DNA from 2 places in the Sinomonas flava genome. Region 1 is predicted to be linked to the other one. Evidence: predicted binding sites of a transcription regulator. Region 1 holds the regulator's gene; the other holds the start of a gene.
What was found. Region 1 encodes HrcA, which represses chaperone genes, less so after heat shock. Its sites were predicted from a motif close to TTNGCACTCGNNNNNNNCGAGTGCNAA; they were not measured.

Region 1 (4,206 bases):
CGCACGATCGAGCGCTCGGCCTGCCACGGGATGACGGCGTCGACGCCGAGCTCGGTCGCCGCCTCGGCCGCGAGCTCGTCGCGGTCGCCCTTGGCGAGGGCCTGGACGAGCACGAACCGGAAGGGCGGCCGCGGCTCACGGGCGACCCGCTCGACGCCGACGGTCAGCGTCTGGCCTTCCGCCCCGGCGACGGTGCCGACGGCCCGGACGCCCGCGCCGTCGGCCAGGTCAACCCCTTCGCCCTTGGCGAGGCGCTTCGCGGCGACGGCGTGGCGGCCCTCAGGGCCTCCCACTTCGACGAGGTCTCCGGGCTGGATCCCGTCGAGCATTCCAGCCGGGACGTAGAAGAGGGGCCGGGACATCTCTAGAGGTTGCCCAGCTTGTCGCGCAGCTTGGCGAAGACTCCGCCGCTGGCGACGAGCTTGCCGTCGCCCACGTGCTCGCCCCGCAGCTTCGCGAACTGGCGCAGGAGCTCCTCCTGCTCGGCGTCGAGCTTGGTCGGCGTCTCGACACGGATGTGCACGAGCAGGTCGCCTCGGCCCGAGCTGCGGAGCCGGGCGACGCCCAGCCCGTGGAGGGTGACGACGTCACCGGACTGTGTGCCCGGGCGCAGAGTGATGGTCTGCTCGCCGTCGAAGGTCTCGAGGCTCAGCTCGGAGCCCAGGGCTGCAGCGGTCATCGGGACGCTGACGGTCGCGTTGAGCTGGTCGCCGTCGCGCGTGAACGTCGAGTGCGAGGCCACGCGGATCTCTACGTACAGGTCTCCCGAGGGGCCGCCAGCTGTCCCTGCCTCGCCCTGGCCGGCGAGCTGGATGCGGGTGCCGGTCGACACGCCCGCCGGGATCTTGACGGTGAGCGAGCGGCGGCTGCGGACGCGGCCCTCGCCGCCGCACTCGTTGCACGGGCTCGGGATCTCGGTGCCGAAGCCCTGGCAGGTGGGGCACGTGGCCAGTGTCATGACCTGGCCCAGGATCGAGCGGACGGGCCGCTGGATGTGGCCGCTGCCGCCGCACACGGTGCAGCGCACGGGTTCCGTGCCCGGCTCACAGCACGAGCCGTCGCAGCGCTCGCAGGTCACGGCCGTGTCCACCTCGAGCTTCTTGTTGACCCCGAAGACGGCGTCCTTGAGCTCGATCCGCACCGCGATCAGGGCGTCCTGGCCGCGCCGCACGCGCGAAGCCGGGCCGGCCTGCGCGCCGCCCCCGCCGAAGAACGTCTCGAAGATGTCCTGGAACGCGAAGCCGGAGCCGTTGTAGGCGCCGCCGAAGCCGTTGTCGGTGCCGTTCTCATTGCCGGTGGTGTCGTAGACGCGCCGCTTCTGCGGGTCCGACAGGACCTCGTAGGCGTGGGTCACCGCCTTGAACTGCTCTGAGGCCTCCTCGCCCGGGTTGATGTCCGGGTGGAGCCTGCGGGCCAGCTTCTTGTAGGCCTTCTTGATCTCCTCGGTGGTCGCGTCGGTCGGAACGCCGAGGGTTTCGTAATGGCTGCTCACGGTCTTCTTTCTCTAGCTTCCAGCGAGAATCTTGGAGAGGTACCGGGCGACGGCGCGGACCGCGGCCATGCTGGCCGGATAGTCCATGCGCGTCGGGCCGAGGATGCCCAGCTTGGGGCCGTCGTCCCCGCCGTACCCGGTGGCCACGACAGAGGTCTCGGCAAGGCCGTCGTAGGCGTTTTCGCGCCCGATGGTGACGGCGACCCCCCGGGGGTCGTTCGCCATCTCGGACAGCAGGCGGAGCAGGACGACCTGCTCCTCGAGGGCTTCGAGCACGGGCGAGATGCTCTGGAGGAAGTCGCTGTTCGACCTGGCCAGATAGGCCGTGCCCGCCATGACCATGCGGTCTTCACGGCTCGACTCGGCCAGGAGGGACAGGCCCCGCCCGAGCTCCGCCGCGAGCGACTGGTCCGCGGGGGCCAGCGACCCGACGACGCGGCCGAGGGCCTCGCCGAGTTTCACGACCGGGGCGCCGACCAGCCCCGCGAGGAGCTTCTCCCGCAGGGCCGCGAGCCGGTCGCGGTCCACCTCCTCGGAGACCGTGTGGACGCGCTGCTCCACGGTCCCGGTGTCTGCGATGAGCACGAGGAGGATCTGATGCGGTGCCATGAGCACCGCCTCCACGTGGCGCACCCGGGCCCGGCCGAGCTGGGGGTACTGCACGACGGCGACCTGGTTCGTCAGCTGCGACAGGAGGCGAACGGTACGCTCGAGCACGTCGTCGAGGTCGTCGGCGCCGTCGAGGAGGCCCTGGATCGCGTGCTTCTCCGCTGGGGAGAGGGGGCGCACGGCGGCGAGGTGGTCGACGAAGACGCGGTAGCCCTTGTCCGTCGGGACGCGTCCTGCGCTCGTGTGGGGAGCCGTGATGAGGCCGTCGTCCTCGAGTGCGGCCATGTCGTTGCGGATCGTCGCACTCGAGACGCCGAGCTTGTGGCGGTCGACGAGTGCCTTGGAGCCGACCGGCTCCCTGAAGTGCACATAGTCCTCCACGATGGCCCGCAGCACCTCGAGCTTGCGCGGCTCGCTCACATCCCACCTCCTGCTCGCATGGCCGGTTGCGTTAGCACTCTCTCAGAGCAAGTGCTAAGTCTATTATGCCCACGCACCGTTTCCGCACGGTCATGTGCCCCGCGCCACGCAAGGATGAGCGCACCGTCCGAGCGGCGGGGCCGTAGGATCCGACGGGTGGACCGACTCTCCTATGACAGCTGGGGCCCTGCAGACCTGAGCGCCCCCTCCCCACGCGGGCTGCCCACGGTCCCTGCCTCGGTCGGCCTCGTCCTCGAGGACGCCGAGAGCGGATGGGTGGGCGCCGTCACACGCATCGAGAAGTCCGGCGGGATGCACCTCATCACCCTCGAGGACCGGCGGGGCCGCTCACGGTCCTTCCAGCTGGGGTACGGCTTCCTTGTGGACGGCCGCCCGGTCCGGGTGGGCCCGCCGGCACCCCAGCGGACCGCGGCCCCTCCCGCCCGAACGGCCTCGGGGTCGGTCCGGGTCGAGGGCATGCGCGCACAGGTTGCCAAGGCCAGCCGCATCTGGGTCGAGGGCAAGCACGACGCCGAGCTCGTCGAGAAGGTCTGGGGAGACGACCTGCGCGTTGAGGGAATCGTCGTCGAGCCACTGCACGGTGTGGACGACCTCGCGGCCGCCATCGCGGACTTCGGGCCCGGCCCGGAACGCCGGCTGGGCATCCTCGTGGACCATCTGGTGGAGGGATCGAAGGAGTCCAGGATCGCAGCGGAGGCCATGCGGAGCCCCGGGGCGGCAGGGAACGTCCTCATCGTCGGCCACCCGTACGTGGACGTGTGGCAGGCCATCAAGCCCTCCACGCTGGGGATCCCTGCCTGGCCGGCGGTGCCGCGGGGCACCGACTGGAAGACCGGCATCCTTGCCGCCTTCGGCTGGCCCCGCAGCACGCCCGAGGACTTCGGGCTCGCGTGGCAGAAGCTGCTGGGCACCGTGCGCACCTACGCGGACCTTGAGCCCTCCCTGCTGGGACGCGTCGAAGAGGTGATCGACTTCCTGACCGCCTGAGCGCACAACCTTGGATATCCTTGGAATGCCCTCGGGCAGGCCGTCTGGTGCGGCCACCGCACGACGACACCGAACAGGCAGGGACATCCAGTGGCCGAGTACCCGCAGGACCGACGCGACGGAGAGAGCGAATACCACGGCGCGCCAGCCCGTGCCATGCCGCTCACGGCGGCTGAGGACCGCCAGTGGGCGACGCTCGCTCACTTCGGCGGGATCCTCGGGTGCCTGCCGTCACTGCTGATCTACCTGGTCTTCAGGGACCGCGGGCCCTTCACGGCCCAGGAGTCCAAGGAGGCGCTCAACTTCACGCTCCCGCCGACCGCCGCCGCCGTGGTCTGCAACATCCTGGCGCTCATCCCGGTGGTCGGGAACGTGTTCGCGGTCCTGGCGACGCTCGTGTGGATCGCGCTCACGGTCTTCTCCGTGATCGCCGGCATCCAAGTCAACCGCGGCCAGCCGTACCGCTACCGCTACAACCTCCGGCTCATCTCCTAGGAACCGCGGGCACGCGCCGGAACGACGGGGGCATGGTCTGATTCAGGCGAGAAGCCGGCGCACCACCGCGTCCGCGAGCAGGCGCCCGCGCAGCGTGAGCACAAGCCGCCCCCGGAGGGCCGCCGCACCCTCGACGAGCCCCTCGGCGATCAGGCCCGCAACCTCGGAGCGGCTCTCCGGCC
Region 2 (4,206 bases), 680 kb from region 1:
CGCCGTCGTGCAGGACGTCGTGTACAACCACCTCGGCCCGAGCGGGAACTACCTGCCCCAGTACGGGCCCTACCTCGTCCCGGGCGCGGCGACCGGGTGGGGGGACGCGGTGAACCTCGACTCCGCCGCCTCCGACGAGGTGCGTGCCTTCATCCTGGGCAACGCCCGCATGTGGCTCGAGGACTACCGGGTGGACGCGCTCAGGCTCGACGCGGTCCACGCGTTCGTGGACCGGCGCGCCCTGACGCTGCTCGAGGAGCTGCAGCTGCTGGCCGAGGACATCGAGGCGCGGACCGGGCGCCGCAAGGTGCTCATCGCCGAGTCCGACATGAACAACCCGCGCCTGCTCGAGCCCCGGCCCGCCGGCTACGGGCTCGGCGCCCAGTGGAGCGACGACTACCACCACGCCCTGCATGTCGCCCTGACCGGGGAGACGTCCGGCTACTACGAGGACTTCGCCGACCCCGACGCGCTGCCGAAGGTGCTGCGGGGCGGGTTCTACCACGACGGGTCGTACTCCAGCTTCCGCGGCAGGGTGCACGGGCGCCCCGTCGACCCCTCGCTCGTGGACGCCGCGCAGCTCGTGGTCTGCAGCCAGAACCATGACCAGGTGGGCAACCGCGCCACCGGCGACCGCCCCAGCGCGACCCTGTCCCGCGACGGGCTCGCCGTGGCGGCCGTGCTGACGCTCGCCTCGCCGTTCACGCCCATGCTGTTCATGGGGGAGGAGTACGGGGCCACGACCCCGTGGCAGTTCTTCACCTCCCACCCCGAGCCAGAGCTCGCCGAGGCCACCCGCAAGGGCCGCATCGAGGAGTTCGCGCGCATGGGCTGGGACCCGGCGCTCGTGCCGGACCCCCAGGACCCTGCCACGCGGGAGCGGTCCGTCCTGGACTGGGCCGAGGCCGAGGCCCCCGAGGGGGCGCGCATGCTGGACCTCTACCGCAGGCTCATTGCAGTGCGCGCGGAGCTGCCCGGGCTGTGGCAGGGGCGGCTCGACGAGACCGAGGTGACCTCCGGACGGGGAGAGGCCGGCGCAGGCGACGTGGACGGTGGGGCCCGGTGGGTCGCGTGGCGGCGGCCGGGCGCCATGGTGTGCATCGGCTTCGGGCCGGGGCCCGTCGAGATCCCGCTGCCCGCAGGCGCGCAGGCGCAGATTGCCGTCGCGACCAGCGAGGACTGCTCCGTCGAGGCGACGCACGACGGCGGCGCAGCCGTCCGCCTGGCTGGCCTCGCCGCCGTCGTGCTCGCCCTCCCTCCTTCCGTCTAGGGGTCACCTCCTGGAGGTCACCTCCTGAAGGTCACTTCCTGAAGGTCAGCTCCTGAAGGTCACGTCCTGCGGGTCCGGATCAGGCCGAGACGGACTTCTGTCCGCCGGCCGCGCCCTGGTCCCCTTGGCGCTCGCCGAGGTCCTGCGGGGCGGCGTCGCCACTCCGGTGGCCCATCACCTTCATGTCGCCGCCCTGGTCGGTCGCGACGGGGATACGGCGCGGTCGGGCTCGTTCGGAGACGGGGATGGTCACCGCGAGGACGCCGTTGCTGTAGTTCGCGGTGATGTTCTCCGTGTCGATGCCCTGGCCGAGGGTCAGCTGGCGCAAAAAAGTGCCGCCCTCGCGTTCCCGCGCAATCCAGGCCACGCCCTCGCGCCCGCGGACCGTCCGTTCCGCGCGGATCGTGAGGAGCTGGCCGTCGACGTCGATGTCGACGGACCCCGGGTCGATCCCGGGCAGGTCGGCGTGGACGATGTAGTGGTCGCCCTCGCGGAAGAGGTCGATCGGCATGAGCCTCATGCCGCTGCGCTGCCCGAGCAGGGCCGTGGCGAAGCGGTCGAGCTCGCGGATCGGGTCGAAGTCAGCCATGGGAATCACTCCTCAGGTCTGCCCCAACGGGCGTGTTGTCTCTCCTTGTCTTCGGTGTCGGGCACGCTCCCGACACACACTTATTTAGCACTCTCACCCAGCGAGTGCCAAGACCTTTTCGGGGGATTTTCCGGATAGGGCGGGGAAAGCGCTGGGCACGCGAAGAGGGACCGCACCCAGCGGGTGCGGCCCCTCTCCACGGGATGGGGGACTAGGCGCGGCGCCTCGTGACGAGGCCCCAGATGAGCAGGACCACGAGGGATCCGATGATCGCGGTGATCCAGGCGCTCAGGCTCCAGAAGGAGTTCATGAGGTCCTGCTTGAAGATCATGCCGCCGATCCAGCCGCCGAGCAGTGCGCCGACGACTCCGAGGAGGAGGGTGGCAAGCCAGCCGCCGCCCTGCTTGCCCGGCAGGATGGCCTTGGCGATAGCGCCGGCGATGAGGCCGAGGATGAGGAAACCGATGAAGCTCATGTCAACTCCTTGTGTGGTGCGATCATGTCCGGTGCTTGCATGGTGCCCAAGCTTCCTCAGTACTAACACCGATGCCGCACGCCGTCACGACCCGAGAGCGCGCCTTCACCACATCTTTACTCGGCTTCGGTTCGGTAACGTAGCGGTCATTGGCGCCGACCGGGAGGGGAAGACCGCGTGGAACGCTGCGCACTCATCGTGAACCCGAGCAAGGCCGGGGCGGAGCCGCTCACCGCGGACTTCCGCGGCCGGTGCGAGGCCGAGGGCTACGAGCCGCTCGTCCTCGAGACGACGGTCGAGGACCCGGGCGGGGGCATGGCGCGGGAGGCCCTCGAGCGCGGGGCGGGGCTCGTCGTCGTGGGCGGCGGGGACGGGACGGTGCGTGCGGCGGCCGGCGAGCTCGCCGGAAGCGGTGTCCCGCTCGCCGTCGTGCCTCTGGGGACCGGCAACCTGCTCTGCCGCAACCTCGGGATCCCCGTGGACGACCCCGGCACGGCGCTCGACGCCGCCTTCGGGACGGCCACCCGGGACGTGGACGTGGCCTGGGCGAAGGTGGACGACGGCGACGAGCTCGCCTTCGCAGTGATGGCCGGGATGGGCCTCGACGCGACCATCATGGCGAACACGAACGACGACCTGAAGGCCAAGGCGGGCTGGTTCGCCTACATCGTCGCGGCGGCGCAGACGATCGTCGGGGACTCGTACCTCATCAAGGTCTACGTCGACGGCAAGCTCGAGCTCCAGCGTCGCCAGCGCGGCGTCATGATCGGCAACTGCGGGAAGATCCAGGGCGACGTCGAGGTCTTCCCCGGCGCCACCGTGGACGACGGAATCCTCGACGTCCTCGCCGTCGCGCCGAGCGGAGTGGTCGGCTGGTTCCGGGTGGCCAGCTCGCTCCTGTCCCGCTGGCGGCGCCACACGCCCCCGGACCTCGGGCACTACACCGGCAAGACCATCCACGTCGCCGCGTCCCGTCCCCACGACATCCAGATCGACGGCGACCACCTGGGCACTGGGAGGACGCTCGCCGTGCGGGTGGACCCCCGGGCGCTCACGGTGCGGATTCCGGCCTAGGACGCCCGCCGGACGCTGCGGCTAGGATCGTGGACTGTGACGTACACCGCAGCGGCTGACCGCTACCCCTCAATGCAGTACCGGCGCGTGGGCCGCAGCGGCCTCAAGCTCCCGGCCATCTCCCTGGGCCTCTGGCACAACTTCGGGGACGACAAGCCCTTCGAGGTGCAGCGCGACATCCTCCGACGGGCCTTCGACCTCGGCGTGACCCACTTCGACCTCGCCAACAACTACGGCCCGCCCCCGGGAAGCGCTGAGCGGAACTTCGGCCGGCACCTCCGCGAGGACTTCCGGCCGTATCGGGACGAGCTCGTCATCTCGACCAAGGCCGGCTACCTCATGTGGGACGGGCCCTACGGCGAGTGGGGCTCGCGGAAGTACCTCATCTCGAGCCTCGACGCGTCGCTCGCCCGGATGGGCCTGGAGTACGTGGACATCTTCTACAGCCACCGCTTCGACCCGGAGACGCCCCTCGAGGAGACGATGGGCGCCCTGGACTACGCCGTGCGCTCGGGGCGCGCCTTGTACGCCGGCATCTCCTCCTACTCGCCGGAGAAAACGCTCGAGGCCGCGGCGATCCTGAAGGACCTCGGCACGCCCCTGCTCATCCACCAGCCGCGCTACTCGATGCTGGACCGCTGGACCGAGCAGGGGAGCCCCGACCTGTACCAGGCCCTCGACCAGGCCGGCGCCGGATCCATCGTCTACAGCCCGCTCGCGCAGGGCCGGCTCACCGACCGCTACTTCGCGGGCATCCCCGAGGGATCCCGCGCCTCGCAGGAGCACTTCCTGACGACG

Region 2: ABD298_RS05960 (Hsp20/alpha crystallin family protein) is a predicted target of HrcA. The motif match lies at 1,944-1,970, and genes of this name have one in related genera.

Annotation. Positions count from the first base shown of each region.
Region 1 covers NZ_BAAAQW010000003.1:32,187-36,392, forward strand. Annotated here, with positions in the region: gene ABD298_RS02840 (16S rRNA (uracil(1498)-N(3))-methyltransferase) at 1-362, opposite strand, end outside; gene dnaJ (molecular chaperone DnaJ) at 365-1,492, opposite strand; gene hrcA (heat-inducible transcriptional repressor HrcA) at 1,505-2,521, opposite strand; gene ABD298_RS02855 (DUF3097 domain-containing protein) at 2,678-3,529, shown strand; gene ABD298_RS02860 (DUF4870 domain-containing protein) at 3,620-4,024, shown strand; gene hemW (radical SAM family heme chaperone HemW) at 4,067-4,206, opposite strand, start outside.
Region 2 covers NZ_BAAAQW010000003.1:709,570-713,775, reverse strand. Annotated here, with positions in the region: gene treZ (malto-oligosyltrehalose trehalohydrolase) at 1-1,270, shown strand, start outside; gene ABD298_RS05960 (Hsp20/alpha crystallin family protein) at 1,350-1,859, opposite strand; gene ABD298_RS05955 (GlsB/YeaQ/YmgE family stress response membrane protein) at 2,071-2,334, opposite strand; gene ABD298_RS05950 (diacylglycerol/lipid kinase family protein) at 2,512-3,408, shown strand; gene ABD298_RS05945 (aldo/keto reductase) at 3,445-4,206, shown strand, end outside.